DNA from 3 places in the Paenibacillus sp. LT-B23 genome. Region 3 is predicted to be linked to each of the others. Evidence: riboswitches for the same ligand, from Rfam matches in the RefSeq annotation. Region 3 holds a riboswitch; each other region holds the start of a gene.
The links. A riboswitch is a leader RNA that binds a small molecule or an ion and turns the genes downstream of it on or off. The one in region 3 is predicted to bind cobalamin.

Region 1: it holds a riboswitch for cobalamin, as region 3 does, so the genes downstream of both, ACWXW9_RS11790 (ABC transporter substrate-binding protein) here and ACWXW9_RS02960 (hypothetical protein) in region 3, are expected to answer to the same signal.
Region 2: it holds a riboswitch for cobalamin, as region 3 does, so the genes downstream of both, ACWXW9_RS04225 (ABC transporter substrate-binding protein) here and ACWXW9_RS02960 (hypothetical protein) in region 3, are expected to answer to the same signal.

Annotation. Positions count from the first base shown of each region.
Region 1 covers NZ_JBSQBM010000008.1:83,247-91,526, reverse strand. The annotation lists gene lplA (lipoate--protein ligase) at 5-1,006, opposite strand; gene cobD (threonine-phosphate decarboxylase CobD) at 1,170-2,273, shown strand; gene cbiB (adenosylcobinamide-phosphate synthase CbiB) at 2,263-3,234, shown strand; gene ACWXW9_RS11795 (histidine phosphatase family protein) at 3,276-4,046, shown strand; cobalamin riboswitch at 4,171-4,363, shown strand; gene ACWXW9_RS11790 (ABC transporter substrate-binding protein) at 4,570-5,574, shown strand; gene ACWXW9_RS11785 (FecCD family ABC transporter permease) at 5,571-6,617, shown strand; gene ACWXW9_RS11780 (ABC transporter ATP-binding protein) at 6,614-7,480, shown strand; gene cobT (nicotinate-nucleotide--dimethylbenzimidazole phosphoribosyltransferase) at 7,557-8,280, shown strand, end outside.
Region 2 covers NZ_JBSQBM010000002.1:345,557-353,836, reverse strand. The annotation lists gene ACWXW9_RS04235 (hypothetical protein) at 1-896, opposite strand, end outside; gene ACWXW9_RS04230 (hypothetical protein) at 1,227-1,817, opposite strand; cobalamin riboswitch at 2,484-2,684, shown strand; gene ACWXW9_RS04225 (ABC transporter substrate-binding protein) at 2,892-4,475, shown strand; gene nikB (nickel ABC transporter permease) at 4,491-5,420, shown strand; gene nikC (nickel transporter permease) at 5,436-6,251, shown strand; gene ACWXW9_RS04210 (ATP-binding cassette domain-containing protein) at 6,248-7,216, shown strand; gene ACWXW9_RS04205 (ABC transporter ATP-binding protein) at 7,213-7,989, shown strand; gene nikA (nickel ABC transporter substrate-binding protein) at 8,133-8,280, shown strand, end outside.
Region 3 covers NZ_JBSQBM010000002.1:55,887-64,166, forward strand. The annotation lists gene ACWXW9_RS02935 (cobalt-precorrin-5B (C(1))-methyltransferase) at 1-708, opposite strand, end outside; gene ACWXW9_RS02940 (precorrin-8X methylmutase) at 783-1,427, opposite strand; gene cobK (precorrin-6A reductase) at 1,575-2,354, opposite strand; gene ACWXW9_RS02950 (sirohydrochlorin chelatase) at 2,351-3,466, opposite strand; gene cobJ (precorrin-3B C(17)-methyltransferase) at 3,562-5,397, opposite strand; gene ACWXW9_RS02960 (hypothetical protein) at 5,526-5,750, opposite strand; cobalamin riboswitch at 5,712-5,895, opposite strand; gene ACWXW9_RS02965 (LOG family protein) at 5,953-6,507, opposite strand; gene ACWXW9_RS02970 (uroporphyrinogen-III synthase) at 6,679-7,524, opposite strand; gene ACWXW9_RS02975 (GerAB/ArcD/ProY family transporter) at 7,627-8,280, opposite strand, start outside.

The DNA.
Region 1 (8,280 bases), on a different contig from region 3:
GATGTTAGTCTTCCAAAAATACGAGTCCTACAAAATCGTCCAGCTCAATATTTCCGAAATAATGCTTCAAATCAAGAGAGGACAAGGCTTGACGAACCTCATTTTCATCGTAGCGTTTGCTGCGCAGAATATTTTCAATATCAGCGACGTCACCCACACCGAAGAAATCGCCGTAGATTTTAATATCACGGATGTGGCCTTCCTTGAGATCCATGCGGATATCAATAATGCCGACCGGAAATTTACGTGTGTGCTTGATATTGCTTTCAGGGGATTGACCGTAGTTCCAGTCCCACGATTGGTAGCGTTCAGCGGAAATTTCATGGATTTTGGCCCAGTCGGCATCGGTTAGCTTATATTGGGGTACCTGATCCAGCTCTGCATCGAATATGTAACGCAGCAGCTCCTCGCGGAATTGCTCAATGGTCATCTCACGGTCCATTAGCTCGCTGATGTTAGCGACGCGGCTACGGACAGATTTAGTACTTTTGGATTTAAACTTTTCGGGATTGGCATGCAGTGATGCGGCCACATTGTCCAGGTTCAGGTTAAACATCAATGTACCGTGGCTGAACATGCGTCCGCGCGTGGCAAATTGGGCGTTCCCTGAAATTTTGCGCTCACCGACCTGAAGATCGTTGCGTCCGGTCATTTCGGCTTCCACACCCATTTGGCGCAGGGCGTCAATGACAGGCTGTGTGAATTTGAGGAAATTATGAAAGGACTCCCCGTTATCCTTGGTAATGAAGCTGAAATTTAAATTACCGAGGTCATGATATACAGCCCCGCCACCGGACAGACGACGAACGACTTGAATGTTGTTATCTCTGACAAACTCGGCGTTGATTTCTTCAATGGTATTTTGATGCTTGCCTATAATAATAGAAGGCTGGTTAATGTAAAACAGCAGATAGCTGTCGTCCAGCGGAAGATGCTTGAGTGCGTACTCCTCAATGGCAAGATTAATGGCTGGATCGTGTATGCCCTGGTTGTCGATGAACAGCATGTCCATTCCTCCGTATATATAAACTGTGTAGTTTTATGTGTACCTCCTTCTATTGTAACCCAAGTGAGCGATGTACACAAAAGCTCATTTGCATTGACGCGACGCGAAAAGCAGCCCCATAATGGAGCTAATGATTCAGAACGGCCGGAAAGGATGATAGGCAATGATAGAGGTTTACGGTCACGGTGGGGACAGGGAGACGGCTGCGGCGACATTCGGCGGGGCGGTTGCGGATTTTGTGGATTTTAGCGCGAACATTAATCCGCTGGGTCCGCCACCGGAGGTGCTTGAGGTGCTGCAAAGCGCGTTGGACACTGTGGTTCGCTATCCAGACCCTGGACACCGGAATTTTAAAAATATGCTGGCGCGGCGACTTCATGTTCCACCAGAGTCGCTGAGTATCGGAAACGGTGCGGCTGAGAGCATGGCGTTGCTGTTACTGGGACTGGCTCCCAAGCGTGTGGGCACGGTGGAGCCGTGCTTTTCGGAATATGCCGAGCTGGCAGGCAAATTTGGAGCCGAGGTAAGGAGGGTGTACGGCAAGGCCTCGCTTCAATGGAAGGCGGATGTGGAGGACATACTCCAGCTCATGGAGCAGGTGGATGTTCTGTTTCTCGGTCAGCCGAATAATCCGAACGGTGTGCAATACGGCGATCAGGAGCTGCGCGAGCTGGCAGAGGCGGCGGGAAAAACGGACACCGTGCTGGTGGTGGATGAAGCGTTTATTGATTTTATCCCGCAGGAGCGGCAAATTTCACTATTGCCTGTGCTGGATCGGTATCCCCATGTGATTTTGATCCGGTCGATGACGAAATTTTATGCGATTCCGGGCTTGCGCTTGGGCTATGCGATTGCTCATCCGGACTACATCCGGCGAATGACCGCCAAGCAGGTGACCTGGAGCGTGAACGGAATGGCGTTGCTGGCCGGAGAGGCGTGTTTGCGGAGCGGTGAGGCGTACGAGCGCCGCACGCAGGAGCTGATTGCTACGGAGCGTAGCCGTCTGCTGACCGCTTTGGCGGAATGGGGTTGCGGTGTCATCCCCGGTGAAGCGAATTACGTGCTGGCACGGGCACCGGGGACGTGGAGCGCATCGGCCATTCAACAGGCGCTTGGACAGCGCGGGATTCTTATACGTAGCTGTGCCATGTACCCGGGGCTAACGGCGAGCCATTTTCGAATTGCAGTCAAGGACACGGAAGCCAACGGCATGCTATTGTCTGTATTGGGTGAAGTGCTGGAGGAGGAACGGCGGCGTGACAGTTAGCTTGATCATGATGGCTGCATATCTTCTGGACAGGCTGATCGGCGATCCGAGGTGGTTGCCACATCCGGTCATCGGCATGGGACATGCCATTTCTGCCTTGGAAAAGGCGATTCGCCACCGGGTTCACAGTGACCGTGGTTTGAAACGCGCTGGCTTGCTGCTGCCACTAATTGTGGTGGGCGGCTCCTTCGCGTTTGGCTGGACGTTACTGCGCTTGCTTGCCTGGATTCATCCGTGGCTGTCTGTCGGAGCGGAAATTGTGCTGATCGCAACCACAATTGCTTCCAAAGGACTAAAGGACGCCGGAATGGCAGTGTATCGCGAATTAAAGGCGGGTGATCTGCCTGCGGCACGCCGGGAACTGGGAATGATCGTCGGGCGGGATACGCAGCAGCTCGATGAGCCTGAGATTGCGCGCGGTACCGTCGAAACGGTGGCTGAAAACATCGTGGACGCGATTATTTCCCCGCTTTTTTATGCCCTGATCGGGGGAGCACCATTAGCGTTGGCTTATCGTGCCGTGAATACCCTCGATTCCATGGTTGGCTACAAAAATGAAAAGTATCTGCAATTGGGCTGGGCCTCGGCACGTCTGGATGATGTCGCTAATTTCATTCCGGCACGCCTGACAGCGGGGATGCTGGTAGTAGCGGCGTGGGTTTATCGGCATGATGCTGGACGTAGCTGGCGTACGGTAAGGCGAGATGCGCGGCTGCATCCCAGTCCAAACAGCGGCTTTCCGGAATCAGCAGTTGCAGGTGCACTGGGGATTCGCCTCGGAGGTTATAATGTATATCATGGCGTGCGCTCCTTTCGCGCATATATGGGAGAGCTGGTGCGACCGATGGAGCCGGATGATATCCGGCATACGATCCGGCTGATGTTTGCCGTGTCCAGCATGTTTGCGGGATTGTGTCTGTTCGTGTCCGCCGGATGCTATGCACTGGGGTGGATACAGTGAAGCGTGACACACCGAACGCTGCCAATAGAGCAGGAAGCGATATGACCTTGAAGCATTATTTTACAGAACATCAGCAGTGGGACTTGGAACTTGTGCTGGTGCGTCACGGCACTACCTTATGGAACAGGGAACGTCGATACCTGGGGCACTCCGATTTGGGATTGCTACCGGGAGCAGAGCAAGAATTAGAGCCTTTGCGGGAAAAATTACAGAGGCATTCCTTTGCCCGAATCTATTGCAGTGACTTGATACGTTGTCGTCAGACCTTGCAGATCATTTTGCCGGAATCGGAACTGGGACCAGAGCTTGGAGAGGGAGCCCACTTTGAATTGAAACCGGAATCACGGTTGGAACTGACATCCAAATGGGAGTCTGAACGTTTCCTTTCTAATAGTTCCGTTAGGTCTGCCATCATGGAACCACGTCTGAGAGAGCTTCATTTTGGGGAATGGGATGGAAAAACGTATGACATGCTCAAGGATGTGGCGTTGTATCGAGCGTGGATTGATGAGCCGCAGCGAATTACGCCGCCGGGGGGAGAGCCTTGGACAGACTTTGTGAACCGCCTCGATGAATTCCTAGACTCTTTGTATGAGTGGCGTAAAATGATGGATGTTCAGAAAACAGGCATGTCTGGTGTTCCACCTTCTGTTCTGGTCGTCACGCATGGTGGAGTGATTCGTCAGTTGGCTTGTATGCTGGTACCGGATCATGACTTTTGGAGTCTGAATCCGAAGCCGGGAGCGGCAATTACGATTCGGTTGAGGCTGGGAGAGCGACACCAGTGGATAGGAGAGGTGCTTTCTTTTTAGGTCAGATAGGGGCAGGTGAACAGGCAATTTGGGTTGTAAGCCAGTCTTTTTTAACCTATAATCATCAAGTAAAAGAACGGCTTGACCAACACTACATCAAATATCCAGCAGACGAGGTCGGCGCAGCGGGATGAAACCCTCGGGTTCTTTCCGGTGCGCTGTTAAAAGGGAAGCCGGTGTGAATCCGGCGCGGTCCCGCCACTGTAAATGGAAAAATGCCAGCCAGCCCAGCTATATGTGCCCAAAGCACATGAAGGAGCAACAGGCTGTCGCATGTTTCTGTAAGTCAGGATACCTGCCCGTCCGCCTGTCACCATAGTCCTTCGAGGAAAGGATGACGTGTTCGCAGTGACTGTCCATGCGGAAGAAACTGCCGCCTGCATATGAGCTGCGCTAACGTGACCCCTGTATCCTTATCTGAGGATGCAGGGGTTTTTTGAAAGGAAAAAAAGGCTGGATTTAGCAGATATCGGATGATGTTCAAGTGACGCTCTTAAAGAATTTATATGGAGGGGTGTAAATCATGGCAGGGAATAAAATAAAGGTCTGGACAACAGGCTTATTGACTCTGGTCTTGGCGGTTGTGCTGAGTGCATGTGGAGCTAACGGAAAGAACGCTGAAAATAAAGGGGATCTAGTCTCACAGCAACCGGGACAGACAGCAGCCGCCCAGGAGCCTCCGGGCAAAACGGTCTACCCGTTGACCATTAAGGATGCGACCGGGCAGGACTTTACGTTCAAAAAAGCGCCGGACAAAATCGTTTCCGTCTCCCCGGCTGAAACCGAGGCGCTGTTCGCCATTGGACTGGATAAGGAAATTGTCGGCGTATCCGACTATTCCGATTACCCGGAAGCGGCTACGAAGAAGCCCAAAGTGGGCGGTATTATGAAGCCGAATGAAGAGGCGATCATCGCCGCGAATCCCGAAGTCGTTTTTGCAGGAATATCGCTCAGTGAGCAGGCGACGACCAAGCTGCGTGACCTGGGAATCATGATTTTTAAAACCGAGCCGAAAACGCTTGAAGATGTCATGGCTAATATTGAACTATATGGGAAAATCACCGACCATCAGAAAGAAGCGAGAGCGGTAACCGACAAGATGAGAGCAGATGTAGCGGAAGTAAAAAACGGTGTTAAAAATATCGGTAAAGGGCAGAAGCTGAGAGTATACGTCGAATTTTCACCCGGTTGGACAGTCGGCAAGGGCGAGTTTATGGACGAGCTGATTTCTTTGGCGGGCGGGGAAAATGTCGCTGCAACCCAAAAGGGCTGGTACCAGATCAGTGAGGAAAATATTATTGCGGCCAATCCGGACGTCATTTTATACAGCAAAAATGTCAAGGACGACAAAACAGGCCAAACGCTCGGCGATATCATCAAAGCCCGCAGTGGATGGGATCAAATATCGGCTGTTCGTCTCAACCGGGTGTTTGCCGTGGATGATAATCTGATCAGTCGTCCGGGTCCGCGCGTAACGGAAGGTCTCAAGGAAGTGGCCAAGGGCGTGTATCCTGAAATTTTCAAATGAATCGTAGACTGATTGGCTTTGGAGGGGCAGGTCTTGCTTTATTGCTGCTGACGCTGCTGCTTTGTCTTGGCATCGGCTCGGCCAAGCTTCCCGTCAGCCAAATCGCGGGTATTCTGGTCAACCATCTGCCGTGGTTAGGTGAGACGATTACACCGGATTGGAATACATCCACAGAGCAGATTATTTTGAAGGTCAGACTGCCGCGTGTGTTACTGGGTATGCTGGTAGGCGCAGCGCTTGCGCTGGCGGGAGCCGGATTTCAGGGTGTGCTGCGCAATCCGCTGGCTGATCCTTACACGCTGGGGGTATCCTCGGGTGCTTCGGTAGGGGCAGCAGTGCTGATTTATTGGGGGCTTCAATTTTCGTTTGTAGGCGTATGGACACTGCCGCTGGTGGCGTTTACGACCGGAATGCTGACGTTGTGGATGGTGCTGACACTGGCGAGGGAAGGCGGCAAAATTCCGACGCAAAGCCTTATTTTATCGGGCGTGGTGATGCAATCTTTTTTGGGAGCCGTCGTTTCCTTTCTGACAGCCATGTCCAGGGAGACGGTCAATGAAATATTGTACTGGACAATGGGAAGCCTCAGTCTGCGCGGCTGGTCGTATACAGGCATCCTTTTGCCTTATGTGGTCATTGGGCTGGTGTTTCTGTGGAACCGGGCACGAGTGCTGAACATTCTGGCCTTGGGTGAACGTCAGGCGGCTCATATGGGGGTTAATGTAGATGCAACGAAGTTATCTGTTCTGATCATATCCACGCTGCTGACAGCCGCGGCTGTCTCGGTATGCGGAGTGATTGGCTTTGTGGGACTTGTTGTACCGCATATCATCCGTTTGGTGACGGGTCCCGACTATCGGATGATTGTTCCGTTATCCGCGCTGGGCGGGGCTATTTTTATGGCTTGGGCCGATACTGCGGCACGTACGCTACTGGCTCCGACCGAAATTCCACTTGGTGTTATGACCGCCTTTGTCGGTGCACCGTTCTTCGCATATCTCCTGTACCGGAACAAGAAGCTGCGCAGGGGGGGATTGCTGTGAAGGAAGCAAATGGACCACAGGCATCGCGAGTCCGGGCGTTGGAGATTGCCAGTCTGACTCGTGATTTTGGGGAATTCCATGCGTTAAAAAATATAAGCTGGAGCGTAGACGAAGGAGATTGGTGGGGCATTATCGGCCCGAACGGGAGTGGAAAGTCGACGTTGCTGCATCTGCTTTCCGGTGTGGATCACGCGACTTCGGGAAACGTTCTTGTATATGGTAAAAAGGTCAGTAGCTATGGCAGAAAAGAGCTTTCCCGTCTTGTAGCTGTGCTCCAGCAGGAGGGGCTCCCCCCGGTGGGTTACACGGTAAGGGAAGTTGTGGAAATGGGACGCTTTCCCCATCAGGACTGGTTTGGTAGAGAAAAGGTGGATAAGGAAAAAGGGATGGACCCGGGAATCATTACGGATCGTGTGCTGGAGAGGCTGGATCTTACCGACTTGGCGGACAGGTCGTTAGACCGTTTGAGCGGGGGACAGCGGCAGCGCGTGGCTTTGGCGAAGGTGATGGTGCAGGAGCCACAGATTTTGCTGCTGGATGAGCCTACAACCTATCTGGATCTGCGCTATCAGCTTGAATTTATGGAGCTGCTGGCGGAATGGCGGCGGGAAACGGGCGTGACGATTATCTCTGTCCTGCATGATCTCAATTTGACTGCCCAGTTTTGTGATGACTTGCTTGTGCTCAAGGACGGAATGGTTGAGGGGTTAGGAGCTTCATCAGAGCTGTTAACGGAGGAACGAATTCGCTTTGTGTATGGTGTTGAGCCTGTAATGTTACCTCATCCGGATAGTGGTGTGCCGCAGCTTTTACTGCGGAGAAGTGCACGGGATGCAACTGGTCGGGGCGAACGACTGGAGTAATTTGAGTAAAGTCATTGAAGAAACAGAATTTATGATGAGATCGCTAAACACATATAGGGAGCAGGGAGTGAAGGGCATGAACGAAAAATTACAGCAGTTGATCGCCAGCATTGCACAGCAGGACGGGGCGGCAGCCTTGGCGGCCTCGGAGCATTTGGACCAATTAACGAAGCCACCGGGGAGTCTTGGAAAGCTGGAAAGTCTGGCTATACAGTTGGCAGGCATTACGGGGGTGGACAAGCCTGAGTTTAACCGCAAAACGGTTATGGTCATGGCAGCGGATCATGGTGTGTGTGAAGAGGGGGTCAGCGCCTTCCCGGCTGAGGTTACACAGCAAATGCTGTATAACATGCTGTCCGGTGGCGCGGCAATTAACGTGCTGGCACGTCATGCAGGAGCAGATGTCAAAGTGGTAGACGTGGGTGTGAACGCAGATGTCGCTCATGCGGATCTGGTGAACCGTAAGGTGCGTATGGGTACCGCAAACATGGCGAAGGGGCCGGCGATGCTGCGTACGGAAGCCGAGCAAGCGATTTTGGCTGGAGCTGAAGCCGTGGCGGAAGCAGTCAAAGGCGGCACACGATTATTCGTAACCGGAGAGCTGGGCATTGGAAATACGACGGCCAGCGCTGCGGTCGTATGTGCTCTTACCGGGCTGGAGCCAGAAATAATCGTCGGTCGGGGCACAGGTGTGGATTCGGCTGGGCTGACCCGTAAAATAGCGGTCGTCTGCCGCGCATTGGACGTGAACCAGCCAGACGGGAACGACGCCCTTGACGTACTGACCAAGGTCGGCGGTT
Region 2 (8,280 bases), 290 kb from region 3:
CTGCGGGACGAAATGGGTAGCTCTAATTTGGTGCGCTTTCCAGTTGCGATATCGACAAGGCTATACTCGGGGTTGCCGTGATTAATGAAACGGGCAGTGACTAGGAGCAACTGATCATTACTGCTGGACATTGACAAGATTTGCTCGTTCTTTAGTGTGATGACAGGTCGCTCTTGTTTAGTGATGTTATTGATTTCTGTAACCTTGTAGTCTGTTGGCGTTGTAAACGTATTTTTTTTTGATGCAATATCTGACTGTTTATCTTGCTCCTTCTCTGAAAACTGTGTATTGTAAATTGCTTTTTTCGCAGGATTGTAGGCTATGGACCAGGTGTGTTTATCTTGGTTTTCATCGTTCATAAATTGCATTTTATGAGTTGATTTATTGTAGAAAATAGTTTTAAGTGTACGCTCTCCTTTTTTTACAGCAGCTAGAACAAGTGGACCTTCTGGAGTCGTTGGCACTATACGATTAATGGCAAACAAATTTCCGGAAAGTTGCTCGGTTTTTTTTGAATTCAAATCGTACGAAAATAACTGATCTCCCTTATCGTCAACATCAGCAGAGTAGTAAATCTTGTGATCAGGTAATGACACTACAGAAAGTGGATATTGAGAGGTATAAGGAACATCGGCCAGCTTGGTCATTTTTTTGCTGCTCAAATCATACGTCATAACCCGCATAACCATACCTTTATCTGTATTTTTCCCATTCACATATTCAGTATAGGTCATAGATAGATATTGGCCTTGTCCGACCGGAGCTGTTTTTTCACCTGATTGAACTTGTTTGGATGGGACGGATTCTACTGATGGAGCAGAAGTTGGAGAGCAGGCAGACAATAGAGCTGGAACAAGTAAGAAAAATATAAGTAAGCGAAAGTCGCTTGTTTTCAAAGGGATACATCCTTTCTGAAATGAGGGATTTACTAATTGAATATTGGTAATTTAAATAGGGAAAAGGACAGGGCGTAGGCCCTATCCTTTCTTCAATATAAAGATATTAGAATGCATAAAAATATCTCCCAGAAAATGAGAGAGACGAACTCCATGTCAAGCCTAAATCTTGCACGCCAGTTTTCCAAATATCAATAACAGCATCTGGCAGACTCCCATTGTCGGCCTTAGTGAAGTCATGAACATTATTATTGTCAATATTTCTTACAGAGATCTTTGTTCCAAACTCGGGATTATCAATAGCTCCTTTTGTTGCACAGTCGCCTCTTTTTAGTGAATTGGAGTTTTCGCCAGTAGAGTCCGTAAAGTTTGTCCCTCTTCCTGTGCCTTGGACTTGCCGCTCGATGTTCCGGTAATGACGATTTCATTATTATGTGCCCCGTATGTATAAGATCCTGGTGCTTTGCGTGTTCCGCGTGGTAATGCCTGAAGTGAAACATTATTAGTAGTAATCGCATTTTCCTTTTGATCAGGCAAGATAATATCTTTGATATAACCTTCACCATCATAAATTACTTTTAAACCAGGCTGAGGGTCAGGGTTATCAATATGATATACCGGCAGTGATTTGGCTTCTTCTTTGATTTCCTTAATCATTGCTTCTTCTTTTTCTAGCTCAATTTGTTGTTCAGCAGTGAGTGGGGCAATAGCAGCTAGAGATTTTTGTGGTTCAGGAACAGGAGTTCCTTTTTCTACTACAACCATGTTATTGTTCTCATCATATTGGATGATTGTACCCGCTAACATTTGGTCAGGGATTTTTTCTCCTTTCTCAGCATGGGAGATTGCTGGACTAACGATTCCCCACGAGATGAATAACGTTGTAGCCAGAATTGCTTGAGGAAGAAACTTTACCTTCATAACAAATCGCCTCCTTGAAATATTTGTAAATCCATAGATAGCATAAGTGAGCTTACAAAATATGTCAACCTTTTAATGGTATATATGAATATATTTATCTATATTTTGTGTCTGCAAGAGTCCATTAGTCGGATATGTACGACATTTATTGACAGCCTTATGACGGTGGAATTGATAGTTTAGCAAGGGCCAAGAAGCTGAAGGTTTTCCTCAAATGAATATCAGGGGCTTGATAATCTACTAGAAGGGAATTGTTAGAGCTGTAGGAAGGGGTGTATAAAAAATTTCAGAACAAGCAAAAACCCACCGCGTAATTAGGTTAGACGCCTAACGGTGGGTTTCGTTTGCATTAACGTTTAGTTATGCAACGCGCCGTGGTGGTGATCCACAGCCTTTCAATTCCTAAGAGTCTTTGCCGTTGGTAGTGGCGAAAGCTCTTTAAGTATACAGACACGATGGGTATCTCTATACCTAATTTTAGCACGTGAATGGTGTGTACGCAAAGCAAAGCCACAACCTTGATCCCTGCTGTATCATTAAAATTTAAAATATTATGCGACATTTGTTGACAAGCCTGTAACAACAAAATAAGATAGTCCTAAATCGTAATGAAAAAGAATAAAGGAAGAAAACAGGTGTGAGCCGGACTTTCTATCTACAGGGTTTCGTTGAGATCATGTAGATGGCTGTTGTGCGTCCTCACTTAAAAGGGAAGTTCGGTAGATTCCGACACGGACCCGCCACTGTATACAGGCATCAGCAGGGAATTGCTGTAGCTTTCGGAATAGCCACTGGAACTGTGAAGAACCGGGAAGGCCTGAAAGATACGCCTGAAGTCAGGAGACCTGCCTGTTTTAACATCACTGTCAGACCCACGGGATGCTGGGGAGGTGGTTGGGCGTGCTGCTTACGGAATGTCTGAAACCGATCCGATCCCTTCTATGATTAGAGGTGCTTTGAGGTGAGCTTTGGCATTTTATAATGAAAGCATTTCTGACTGCTGATCAGGCGGTCCGGGATGCTTTTTTTTGCGTTAGGTATTTGTGAATGACAAGATAGAGGGGGATAAATAAGATGATAAGCAATTGTAAAAAGCGTTCATGGTCCATATGTACAGGGGTGATGCTGCTACTGGCAGTTATGGCTCTTGCGGGATGCTCCACAACTAATAAGACGGCGGACAGCTCCGACAAGGGCGAAAACACATCCGCACAACAGTCCACAACGGACAAAAAGCTGGTGATGGCGTATACGTGGAAGCCGTCAGGCGTTGACCCGCACGGAGACAATAGCTGGGATGTCATGCGGTCCGGCGCAGGTGAGACACTTGTCCGTTTGAATGAAAAGCTGGAGCCAGTGGCTTGGCTGGCAAAGGAATGGAAGCAGGACAGTCCCACAGTCTGGACATTCAGCTTGCAGGATAAGGTCACTTTTCATGATGGAAAGAGTATGGACGCGGAAAGTGTAAAAGCTTCCCTGCTGCGCTCCATTGAGAAAAGCCATCTGGCGAAGGATTTACTAGACGTAAAGTCAATTGACGTAACTGGGCCGCTGGCGTTGAAAATCACGACAAACCAGCCCAATTCAGCGCTGGTGTCCAATCTGGCTGATCCGTCGACGATTGTGTTGGATGTAGCGTCCATGAAAGATGAGCAGAGCTACCCTGCGATGACAGGTGCTTTTAAAATTAAAGCGTTCAACAAGGATCAGTCCTTGGTCGTAGAGCGTTATGACGAATATTGGGGCGAGAAGGCACGGCTGGCAGCAGCAACGATGAAGTTCATTACGGACGGCAATTCACGCCTGCTGGCGCTGCAATCCGGCGAAGTAGATGTAGCGACCGATATTCCGGTGGATAACGCAGAGGTATTGAAAAAGAACGATAAGCTGCAAGTGCTGTCGGCTCCCTCTTTGCGCACGCATATGATCGTGTATAACATGGAGTCGCCTGTGTTCAAGGATGCCGCGAACCGCAAAGTAGTGGACAGCCTGATACCACGTGCATCCATTGTGAGTGCGATCATGAGAGGCTATGGTACGGAGGCAAGCAGCCCATTTCCAAGCATTCTCCCCTTCGGCAAGGTGGAACGTAAAGCGCTGGACGGAACGCCCGAGCAGCTATTGACGAAGGATGGCTGGAAGAAGGATGCCCAAGGCACATGGACCAAGCAAGGCAAGCCGTTCGAAGTTACATTGCTGACCTTTCCTCAGCGTCCAGAGCTTTCGGTGATGGCTGAGGTGATTCAGAGCCAGCTGTTAAAAGAGGGCATCCAGGTGAAGATCCGCAAGGTGGAAAATATCGACGAGGCACTGACCAAAAACGATTGGGATTTTGCCATGTACAGCGTGCTGACTGCCCATACGGGGGAGCCGCAATATTTTATGGACATGTTTTATTCCTCTAAAAGCGAAGCCAATGTAAGCCGTTATAGTTCCAAACCGCTGGAGAACCTTCTTGGCAGCTTGAAGCTGGCGAAGGATACAGCGCAACGTAATGCTGTGACACTGCAAGCGCTGGATATCATTAATACGGATTTGCCGCAGTCGTTCATTGTTCATCCGGACAATGTATTTGGGGCGAAAAAAGGGGTAAAGGGCTTCACGCCGCATCCGATTGAGTATTACTACATTACGGTGCAATCCGATATTGCGGAATAACGGGCTACATACCCTATGATTCGTTTTATTCTGGAACGCGTGGCGCAACTGGTCATCATTGTGTTTGTTGTATCCACGCTGACGTTTGTGCTGATGAGGCTGGCTCCCGGCGACCCTGCTACCATTCTGCTCACCGCGCATAATGTGCCTGCCTCTGAGGAGGCGTTGACGGCGCTGCGTAAGGAGCTGGGCTTGAGCGAGCCGCTCCATATTCAGTATGTGAACTGGCTGCGGGATGTGTTCACAGGGCATTGGGGCACCTCCTATGTATCCAAGGAGTCGGTGCTAACCGAGCTGTGGAACAGACTGCCCGCTACCGTGGAGCTGGCCTCGGCGGGCTTTGCCGTCATGACGTTGCTGACTCTTGGAATGGGACTGGCCGCCTCGGTAAAATCCAGCGGTTGGCTCGATCGTCTGGGAAGGCTGTTTGCACTGCTCGGATCGTCCATTCCCTCTTTTTGGCTTGGCTTTCTGCTGATTTACCTGTTTTCCGTTCGTTTGGGCTGGCTCCCGTCCATGGGTCGTGAGGATTGGACTCATTTGGTACTGCCAGCGCTGACCCTTGGGGCAGGTTTGGGGGCTGTGCAAGCCCGTGTGCTGCGTGCCCAAATGCTGGAGCTGGGTGACCGGAATTTTGTGAAGGCGGCGAAGGCCCGAGGCTTTTCCCGCAAGCATATTCTGTTTTTTGAGATATTCAGGCATGCGATTTTGCCGATCATCACGCTGTTAGGCACGAATCTGTCATTTATGCTGGCGGGCAATGTCATCGTAGAGACGATTTTTTCATGGCCGGGTTTGGGCAAGTATTTTATAGATGCGATTACGCAGCGGGATTATCCAGTGATACAGGGGTATGTTATTTTTGCTGCATTTTTAATCGTAGGTGTTCAGTGTTTGGTAGATGTGGTCCAGGCGGCTGTAGATCCAAGGTTGCGTTTGCGTTAGGGGAGGAAGTTGAAAATGAAAAACATGCGGCTGTCCTTCAAAGGGAGCATACTGACAGGAGGAGTGCTGCTGGGCCTGATTGTGCTGCTCGGGGTACTGGCTCCATGGGTTGCTCCTCATGATCCTCTTGATGTGGACCTTCTGAACCGTTTGGCACCACCTAGTCGGAAATATCCATTTGGTACGGATCATCTGGGTCGGGATGTACTGTCACGGCTGATTTACGGCATTCGGACAAGCGTACTGATTGCCTGTGCGATTACAGCAGCCACACTCTGCATCAGTTTGCCGATAGGCTTGCTCATTGGCTATGTGCGCGGGCGTGTGGATCAGCTAGTCATGCGGGTCATTGACGGCGTGCTGGCTTTTCCCGATATCATTTTGACGGTGGCGATTGTGGGTATCTTGGGTCCGGGCTTTGTAAACATGACCTTAGCGATTATTGCGGTACGGTGGGCGGGATATGTTCGGTATATTCGCACCCTTGTTCAAAAAGCCTGTCAGGAGGACTATGTCCGATATGCCCGTTTATCCGGTAATTCACATGTACGCGTGCTGAGACGTTATGTATTGCCGCAGGTGCTGCCACAGCTGCTTGTGTATGCAGTCTGGGACATCGGGCGAGTGGTGCTTATGGTTGCCGGACTTTCCTTTCTTGGGCTGGGTGTACAGCCGCCTAAGCCGGAGTGGGGCGTGATGCTGCATGATGCGACGTCGTATTTTCAGGTGGCGCCGCATGTCATGATTTTTCCGGGCTTGGCGATTATGCTGTTTGTGCTTGCGTGCCAGCTTCTGGGAGACCGATTCTCGGAAAAGGGGGCGGCAGAATGAAGGATGGGACAGGACAGATGAAAGGAAATATGGCAGGACGCAAGCCAATGTTGCACGTGGAACATCTGGAGATATGTCGCATAGGCACAGGAGCGGGTACACATATTGGCGCAGCAACAGGTGTGGGCGCGGGTAGAAAACCAGGCGCGAATGGGGAAACAATGCGGATAAGCGGACATCAACCGTTGCTCCGGGATGTCAGCTTTTCCGTGTATCCGGGGGAAATTGTGGCCTTGACCGGGCCGAGCGGATGCGGCAAGAGTCTGACCGCGCACGCAATCTCAGGCATGCTGGAGCCGGGGATCGGCGTTACGCAGGGGCATATGTACTACAACGGGGAGGATATCGTCCCGTTCGATGAACGGCGCTGGCAAAGGCTGCGCCGCGAGGACATTGCCTTGCTCATTCAACAATCGCTGAGCGGGTTGAATCCAATCCGTACCGTCCGCACACAACTGACGGACACGCTCAGACTGCACGGGCGGCGCTGGATGCCACCCGACCAGAAGGGGCATGCGGATGCCGCTCCCTCCCTTGCTGCACCGCAGCAAGCCCTCCCTCAGGGCTTGTTGCCCCAGGTGCGGCAGATGCTGAGCTGGATTGCACAGATGGCCAGAGGCCGCGTTACTCAAGCGCAGGAGGCTTATCTGTGCTCTTTATTGAGGAAGGTCGGGTTTGCAGATCCCGAGCATATTTTGTCCTCATACCCTTTTGAATTAAGCGGAGGGATGTGTCAAAGGGTACTGCTGGCTGCGATGCTAAGCTCCGGTCCGCGCCTTTTTATTGCCGACGAGCCTACCACGGCGCTGGATGTTATCAACCGGGATAAGGTTCTGGCATTGTTCCAACAGTTGAGAGAGGACTTCGATCTCACCATTTTGCTAATTTCTCATGATCGTCAGGGTGTGAGCCGTGTGGCGGATCGTGTACTGGAGATGAGCCCGGAAGGAAGGATGCGCGAATGATACTGGAATTAAAGCAAGTGACCAAAGCCTATCCTGTCCGCAGACGGAGAAAGGGCTGGTCCAAGACGCAGGATACCGAACAGGCTGTGAAGCAGGTGAGTCTGGAGCTGCAACGTGGAGAGTGTCTGGGATTGGTCGGTGAAAGCGGAAGCGGCAAGAGTACGCTGGCAAAATGTATTCTGAGACTGGAACCGTTGACTTCGGGTGAGATTTGGCTGGATGACCAGCCGATTCACACTGGGAGGATAAAGGATATCCATCTGTACAAACGAATTCAGCTAGTCGCGCAGGACTCGTCTTCCTCGCTGCATCCTCGCATGACGATCCGAGATATTTTGGAGGAGCCGATCCGCAACTATTTTCCCGAACGAAAAGCACAAGCACTGAATGTTTGCCTATCCTTGCTGGAATCGGTGGGGCTGACTGCGGACTGTCTGGAGAAATACCCATCGCAGCTAAGCGGCGGACAAAAGCAGCGGGTGTGTATTGCCAGAGCGCTGGCAGTGGAACCGGATATCATCTTGTTCGACGAATCGGTCGCCAATCTGGATACGACAACGCAATCTTCTGTGCTGGACATGCTCAAGAGAGCGCAGGTGGAGCGCCAGCTATCCTATCTTTTTATCACCCATGATCTTCAATCCACGCGTCAGTTTTGTGATCGGATTGCTGTCATGTATCAAGGGGAGATCGTGGAGGTACTCAAGGAATGGGATGAACACCTGTTGCAGCATGAGTACACGCGCACCCTGTTTCAGACGCTGGCGGATTAAACCATAAATTTAATATTATACAAATTTAAAATAAATTAAGAGCATTGCTTGTCGAATGTTGTTGACAAAATTGGATGTGATACCTATTCTAAATATGATTATGATAATCATTATCACGTACATAGAAAAGGGGAATTACATTGATGTCCGTTCGACACCGCAAGACTGCTACCCTTATGTTGGTGGCACTCCTCTTATTATCCGTTATTTTGGGCTGCGCGAAGCAGGAGAACACACCTGCATCCACCTCAACTGACGGAACTGCCAATGAAAAGTCGATCACGCTATCGT
Region 3 (8,280 bases):
ATATTTTTCACTGCTGCCGCCTGTGGTCAGGACAATTTCCTTGCAATCCATCGCTTGCGCAACCGATATGGCCTGCACGACACTGGCTTTATAAGCCGACGTGGAAAATGGAACTACCACACCTCGCGTACCCAGTATGGAAATACCGCCAAGAATACCAAGTCGCCCATTCAGCGTCTTCTTGGCGATTTCTTCGCCGTCCGGTACGCTGATGACGACACGGACACCTTTGGCCGATCCATGCTCTTCAAGCACGTCAGTGACGGCCTCCGTAATCATCCGGCGCGGCACCGGATTGATCGCTGCTTCCCCGACAGGTACAGGCAGGCCAGGCTTCGTCACCCGCCCCACGCCGATACCGCCGTCGAGCTCAATGCCCGGTTCCTCTCGCCAGCTAACAGACGCGATAATTCTCGCCTGATGTGTCGCATCCGGGTCATCGCCGCCGTCCTTGATCGTTGTGCAGGAAGCCTCGTCCGCGTCCAACACAGGCTCGATCAGCACAAACGCATGATCGAATCCCGCTGGCAGCGATATCACCGCTTCCTTCGGCGGAATGCCCGTGATGAGCAGTTGCACCGCTCCCTTGGCAACCGCAGCCGCACAGGCTCCGGTTGTAAAGCCTGACCGCATCGGCTTGTCCGGCGCGGGGGCTTCACCACTTTTCATCCGTTTGGGTCTGTCGGCGGACGCCGCTTCCTTTTCCATACCCATTCCTCCTTAACCTCTCATGCTGTTCATGCTCCAATTCATTTCATGATACAGCAAACGGGCAACCGCATCTAGCGGACAGCCATTAAGGAGATCGCATTCAATGCCGCCACGACGATGGTACTGCCACCCTTGCGCCCAATATTCGTAATGAACGGAATATCCAGCTTGCGCAGCTCGTCCTTCGATTCTGCCGCCGATACGAAGCCGACAGGCATTCCGATAATCAGGCCTGGCTTGGCCGCTCCTTCTTTCACCAGACGAATCAGCTCCAGCAACGCTGTCGGCGCATTACCAATCGCATAGATACCGCCTTCACCTGCCTGAATCGCTTTGCGCATCGAAATAATGGCGCGTGTCGTATTCAGTCTTTTTGCTTCCTCCATCACGTCCGGGTCCGAAATGTACACATGCACATCTCCGCCAAACTGACGGATACGATCCTTGCTCAGACCAGCCTGAATCATTTGCACGTCAGCAACGACCTGCTGCCCTGCGCGAATGGCTGCAACCCCGGCTTCAATCGCTTTCGGATGAAACACCATGCTGCGGCCCAGCTCAAAATCAGCAGACGCGTGAATCACACGTTGTACGACTGGATATTGCGCTTCTGTAAAAGGATGCTCTCCCAGTTCTTCCGTGATCATCTCGAAGCTTTTGCCCTCAATCTCCTGCGGCTGCACCGTTAACGGTTTGAAATCTGTTTTAAAATCCATCGTTTCGACTACTCCTTTATGGAAAATTAGTTTATATACGCATTTTAAGATGACTATATTTTAAATACACGTCAGAAAAAGTTCTGGATTTATCGGATTGACTGGGTTGTTAATTACCTGGCTCGATCAGATTCACAGGGTCATAGTTCAGATCGAAGGGTCCACTTTGGTTGTGCGCAGTGCGTCGATCACTCCGTCAAAATGATCAAATACGGTGCCAAATTCCACTTCCGGTCTGGAAATCAAAATGACATGAATCCCCAGCTCCAGCGCAGATTGAACCTTCTCATCTACGGCTCCCGTGCGTCCGCTTTCCTTGGTGACCATTACCATCGTGCCGAAATGCTTGTACAATGCTTCGTTCATCTCGCGGGAAAAAGGTCCCTGCATGGCGATAATATTTTTTTGCTCCATGCCCAGCTCGCCGCATTTCTCCATATTGTCCAGACGCGGGAGCATGCGGGCAACCAAACGAATCTCCGGATCTCCGAGCAAATGCTTGGTGAACGTGCCGAGCGTCTTGCTGCCTGTCGTAAGCATTACAGAGCCTTTGAGCTGCTTCGCTTCCAATGCGGCTTCCTCATAGGAAGGTACGATGTGAAGTAACGAATGATTGTCATACACCAGCCCTGCCCGCTCATAGCGAACATAAGGAACCCCAGACTCGCGGGCGGCTGTCATGGCATTCGCATGTGCTTCTTCTGCAAAAGGATGACTGGCATCAACGATAGCCTGTACTCCCTGTTCCCGAACCACTGCTGCCATTTCATCGGCTGTCATTCGGCCTGTACGTACGTCCAGCCCCACTTCGGACAGGCTCGCTGCCGCGCTTTCTGTTACGACGGAGGCCAATACTTTGAAGCCGTTGTCACGGATTTGCAGCGCCAGTTCCCGAGCATCGCTCGTTCCGCATAGCATGAATATCATGAGCCCTTCACCTGCCCGCTGCCAGAAATGCCGCTCCCGTTCACCACAGACGGTGTATGTGAATGATCGTGGTGGTGTTCATGATCATGGTCATCATGGCTGTGCGCATGTACATGCTCATGCACGTGCTCGTGGTTGTGATCATGTGAGTGTTCCTCATGATGATGATCGTGTCCATGTGCATGGTGGTCATGATGGTGATGATCATGATGGTGATCGTGATGATCGTGGTCATGTCCGTGATCGTGATCATGGTCGTGGTGATGATGGTGGTGCTCCTGCGCCTCCAGACGGAACTGGCAGTTATCGCAATTGGCCATCACCTTGCCAACCAAGCCTTCGTTGGCACGCTCCAGCACTAGCTCGACCAATTGTGGATGGAACCCAAAATATCCGCCCATTTCCACGTGTAATTCAGGATGAGACTCCGCAAATTCCTCCGTCATTTCTCCGATACGCTTAATCAGCACACCCGTGAATAGAAAGTATGGAAGCACGATGATTTTTTTGGCACCTAGACGTAGACAACGCTCCAAGCCATCTGGAAATGAGGGTTGTGTCACACCGATAAAGCTGCTCTCCACCCACGTATACGGGAGTTTTTCCCACAGCATACGGGTAATTTTGAAAAAGTCGCTGTTCGCATCCGGATCGCTGCTTCCGCGTCCCAGCACCAGCACAGCCGTTTCTTCATCCGTCACCTCGGCAGAAGCCTCCACAGCGCTATCCATACCGGCTGGAACCGCAACCGGACGGGCCTCTTTCAAGCGGCTTTGCAGAATACTGACAATTTTTTCGTGAACGCCAATCGGACGTCCATATACAAATTCCACCTGAGGATATTTAGCCTTCGCACGATCAATCGCCATCGGAATATCAATTTTGGCATGTCCCGCCGCGAACAGAATAATCGGAACAAGCACGACCCGCGTCGCCCCTTGTTCCACACATGCCTGCACACCCTCAGCAATGCTGGGCCGTGTCAGCTCCAAAAAACAGGTTTCCACACACATATCCGGCACGCGATCTGCCACCGCCTGTGCAAATTCCAGCAGCTCCCGGTTACCCTCCGGGTCCCGACTTCCATGTCCAACCAACAATATTGCATTCACTACTGTATTTTCCTCCTCATCAAAATAGGGATGACCTGCAAGACGCCCTATTTTATCTATATGCTTACATCCATAAAAACAGGCTTTCTAGCCCATTAATCGCCACAGACGGCATTCACTTCCACTATTGCAGGCGCATCTTCATGCCGAAAACCCGCTACCACGCCTACACGCTTGAAAAATTTATGGAAACGCTCGTTTGGATGTCCTTTTTCCTTATATTCAGCGATGACGTTCTCAACGATATCCGTAATCTGATCCCCCGGAATGCCCTCTGCCACAGGTTGAGCAGCATGAGCGTTGCGGCCAAATTTTTTGCCGCCGAGGAAAAGATCGTATCCGCCCTTGCGATAGACAATTCCGATATCCTCCAGCACCGCTCCATAGCAGGCCATACCGCAGCCGTTCAAAGCAATGCTCGTTTCCTTGGGTGCCTGTAATCCGCCCAGTACAACCTGTAGATGCTCTGCCACAGGCACAGCGTCATCCTTCTCCATATTGCAGAAGTCGCACGCCTTCACCTTAAACACATCGCCAATCGGCATCACGATGAATCGTTCATCCCGCAGCCGCCCTACCAGCTCCTCCGGGTCCGCGCACGGCACGCGTAGCACGATCTGGTGATCCGGCGTGTACTCCAGCTCGCCTTCATCACCCGCTACCTCCGCGAGCAGCGCCATCTGGCGAGCGGTGAACTTCTTGTTTCCCACGCCGGGGGAAACGCCCACCTCAAACAGCGCAGGCTTGCCAAAGCTGCCTGTCGCTGTCCCGGCCGTAGCCGCCGCTCCGGCCACGGCTGCCGTTCCGGCGGCGCTCACGGCGGGCGCTTGCCCGTTCCAGCGCGCGCTGGCTTCGCCCGGCAGCTTGCCGCCCGCAGCGAGGCGGCTCAGCGCCTCCGCTGCCAGCGATGCCGGGGCCGCCCCGGCTTGCGCCGCAGGCGCGGCCTGCACGACAGCCACCGCTTGCGGGCGTGCCTGCGTTGCCACCGCAGCAGCGCCGCTCGCGGAAGGCGCGGGCGCGGTCCCGCCAGCACCCGCAGAGGCTGGCACTGTGGGTGCTGCGCCTGCCTGCGACGCATTCAGCGCGCGATCCTCTTGTGCGCCCAACGACCACGGCTCCGCTTCCGTGCGGAGCCGCTGATGCGGCTTGAGCGCCTGCTCGGTCGCACCCAACGTATACTTGCGCTGATACCCGCGCGGCGTCACGATCAGACCGTCATACACCATCGTCGAAGAATTGCCGATGATGACGGTCGTCAGCATACCGATATCATGGTTCAGCATGTCCTCCAGCGTCGTCACTACGACTTGCTGACGGTCACGGTAAGCACTCTTGACCAGCCCTACCGGAGTCTGCGGATCACGGTAGCGCAGCAAAATGGACTGCGTCTCAACTATCTGGCGTGTACGCCGACCACTGCGCGGATTGTACAGTGCAATGACAAAATCCGCCGAAGCTGCCGCTTCTACACGTTTCACAATCGTTTCCCAAGGGGTCAAATGGTCACTCAGACTGATCGTGCATGCATCATGCATGACGGGCGCACCCAACAGCGAAGCACAGGACTGAATCGCCGATATTCCCGGCACGACTTCTACCTCAACCCCGTCCTCACGACGCCAGCCCTTTTGTATCAGCACTTCGTACACTAGCCCGGCCATGCCATATACGCCTGCGTCTCCACTGGAAATGACGGCTACCTTCTTGCCCATCTCCGCCTGTCGAACCGCCTCCTGCGCACGGCTCACTTCCTCTGTCATGCCTGTGCGCACAATCTCCTGTCCGTTCAACAACGGACGGATCAGATCCACATAGGTGTTGTAGCCGATTATGACCTCACTCTCGGCCAGCGCGTCCAGCGCTCGTTTTGTGATATGTTCCATATCCCCCGGTCCGAATCCAATCACGAGCAATTTTCCTAATGGGCTCATCGTTATCCTCCTTCTTAAATCTAGGCTATGTTTTCCACACTTCTATCTATTTCACTTATATATGGACATCCTGTAACTCAAAAAAACCCATCCTGCCCGGATGGGTTTCCTATGTACGCATCGTATCATCAGACGGACACAGCATAAGAAGACACTTCTTGTCTTCCGCCATCGTGCCGTTGCTTTCCATCTGCCTGTTCACGCTTGAAACGCTTCTGCACGTTCAGATCCACGCAAACCTGCAACCAACATGGAAAAAGCAGCGTGCGCCTGATTTCCTGATTTCGTACACCCATCCTCTCCGCGAAGGTTAACGGTGCATACAGATCAAGGTAGGTCTCCTGGCTCGGCATCAACAGATTTTTTCGTCTTCCCCGTTTTCTCACGAGTGACGTCTGAAAAAATCCTCTTCCTTACAGTGGCGGGACCGCTCGGGACTTGCACCCGATTCCCTGTTACCCTTCGCTATCACAAAGGCACCTTGTCTGTCCGCTATTTGATTATGGGTCTTATCATAACCTTGGCTCAATCAGTTGCGCAAGCATGAAAAACGCTTTATTTCAAGTTCTCTGCCTTATTTTTTAACATATGCAACAATTCGTCCGGGTCCGCAGAGATACTCAGCAGCGTTGGATGGTCAACTCCGGTAAAGCCCTCCTGCACACTATGACGCACCATTTCCGCCAACGGGTCAAAATATCCGTTCACATTCAGCAGCCCGATGGGCTTGCGATGAATGCCGATTTGCGCCCAGCACAGTGCCTCGAATAGCTCCTCAAATGTTCCCAATCCGCCCGGAAGGGCAATGAATGCGTCAGCCTTTTCGCTCATCACCGCTTTGCGTTCATGCATGCTCGCCACCTCAATAAATTCGGTAACTCCCCGGTGAATAATCTCTGCATCGAATAACAGGGTCGGCATAATCCCGGTGACCTGACCGCCCCCGGCCAGCATCGCATCTGCGACCTCACCCATCAGCCCCTTGCTGGAGCCTCCATAGATTAAACGGACACGGTGTCTCACCATAGCCTCTCCAAGCTTGCCTGCCTCCTGAAGATATACCGATGAATGTCCGGGTCTGGACCCGGCAAATACACAAATGGAATTCATAACGTCTCAGCTCCTGTTCTGGTATCCCGCATCGAGGCTTTTTCATTATATTAAATAAATATTTTCGCTATAACAAAAACTTCTGTCGATGCATTTCCAACAAAAAAAGATAAAGACCCTGTAGGCCCTTATCTTCATTTTACCCTTTATCGCAAGGATATGGGTTAGTTTTCAGTTCACAACTTCGAGACCGCAGCCGTGCGCCGAAGCGCTATGCTCAAAATATCTTCCCAGCTCCACCATCATCGCGCCCATACGTTCCTCCACTGGAAACACGATCCGTTCGATCCCTTCCTCCAAAATGGACTGCGCCGTCACCTTGCCTACCGACACAGCGATCACATCATGGCGAAAAGCTTCCAGCACGTCTTCCATCTGGTTCTGTTCCCTCGCATATTGAGCCAAAAAGCGGATCTGCGGACCGCTAGTGAACGTAACTGCATCCACATTGCGGTTCAGGATATCCTGTAGCAATGCTTGCAAATTTGCCTCCTCCGGCGGAATATGCTTATAGGGAAGCACCTGCCGGGTAACTGCGCCTTGCTCGTCCAGCCACTTCACCAGCCGGGGGGCCGGATCACCATGTAGCTGCAGCAGCACTTCCTTCCCCTTCAGATCGTACGGAGCAAAAGCCTGCATCAACCCGGTCAAGCTTCCGTCCTCGTCCCGTACAGCGGGCGTGAAGCCGCGCTTTTTGAGTCCATTGACCGTTTTGTAGCCCCGCGCTGCAATGTTCGAGGAATGTAACAGCTCCATAATCTGTTCGGCCACACCCATATCCTCTGCCATATCGAACAGCGCATCCAGCCCCATGCCTGTCGTAAAAATGTTCCAGTCCGGCGGCTGCTTCACCCACGATACAATAGCGTTACGCAGCTCGATATCGTCCAGAAAAACCGTGCCCTGGGCCGGACGCTGCACCGGCTCGCCTCCCATTTTTGTAACCAGCAGCGCCATTTCGTCTGCTTTACGGGGACCAGCAAGGGCAACTCTCTTGCCTGCCATGCGTTGGGCCATTCTGTTTCCCCCCCTTGTAGAAATCGTACTCCTTTCTACCAAGTATACAATTAAGGGGCTAAAAGACAAATAAGAATTACTTTTCCGATAGATGTAGTAAGCTTATAAATCGGCTTGTCTTTCTCGACTTCCCTGCTGGCTCCCCTGTTTCCTCTTATCCTGCTCACCGCCAGATGGCTCATCACCGTCATTTTGTTCTTTACTTTTGGGCCTGATCACCAGCCATAGCACAAAGGGCATAAGCACAAAGAAAATAATCATAACCACGGTCCATTCCCGGCTAAAGTCATAGATTTGGACAATGTTGGAGAACAGCATAAAGGAACAGACATACCCCAACAAACCGACCGGCCATACAATCAAACTCCCCCAGGCAGGAGCAAACATGCGCTTTACAGTTAAACTGATAACGTACAGATCGAACCCCATTTTCGTAAGCAAGGTTGGCACGGTAAGAGCAGCTACAAACAAATCGAACCGATCCAGAAAATCCGTTAGCTGCAATTGACGTACCAATTCATACGTAGGATAAAACAGCCGTGACAAAATGGGAATACCGGTTATCAGCTCTGTCAGCATCACAATCATGATCATAAAAACAGTTCCTGTCAGATGTCCAAGCCACGCACTGCGGGGATTGTAATTTCGTCCGGAAATCACAAAGGGCAACATCATGATGTCCGCCATATAACCCAACATGCGCCAGCTTCCTTTGGCAACTCCGCCTACATCCGGATGTAAAAACGGTCTTAGCAC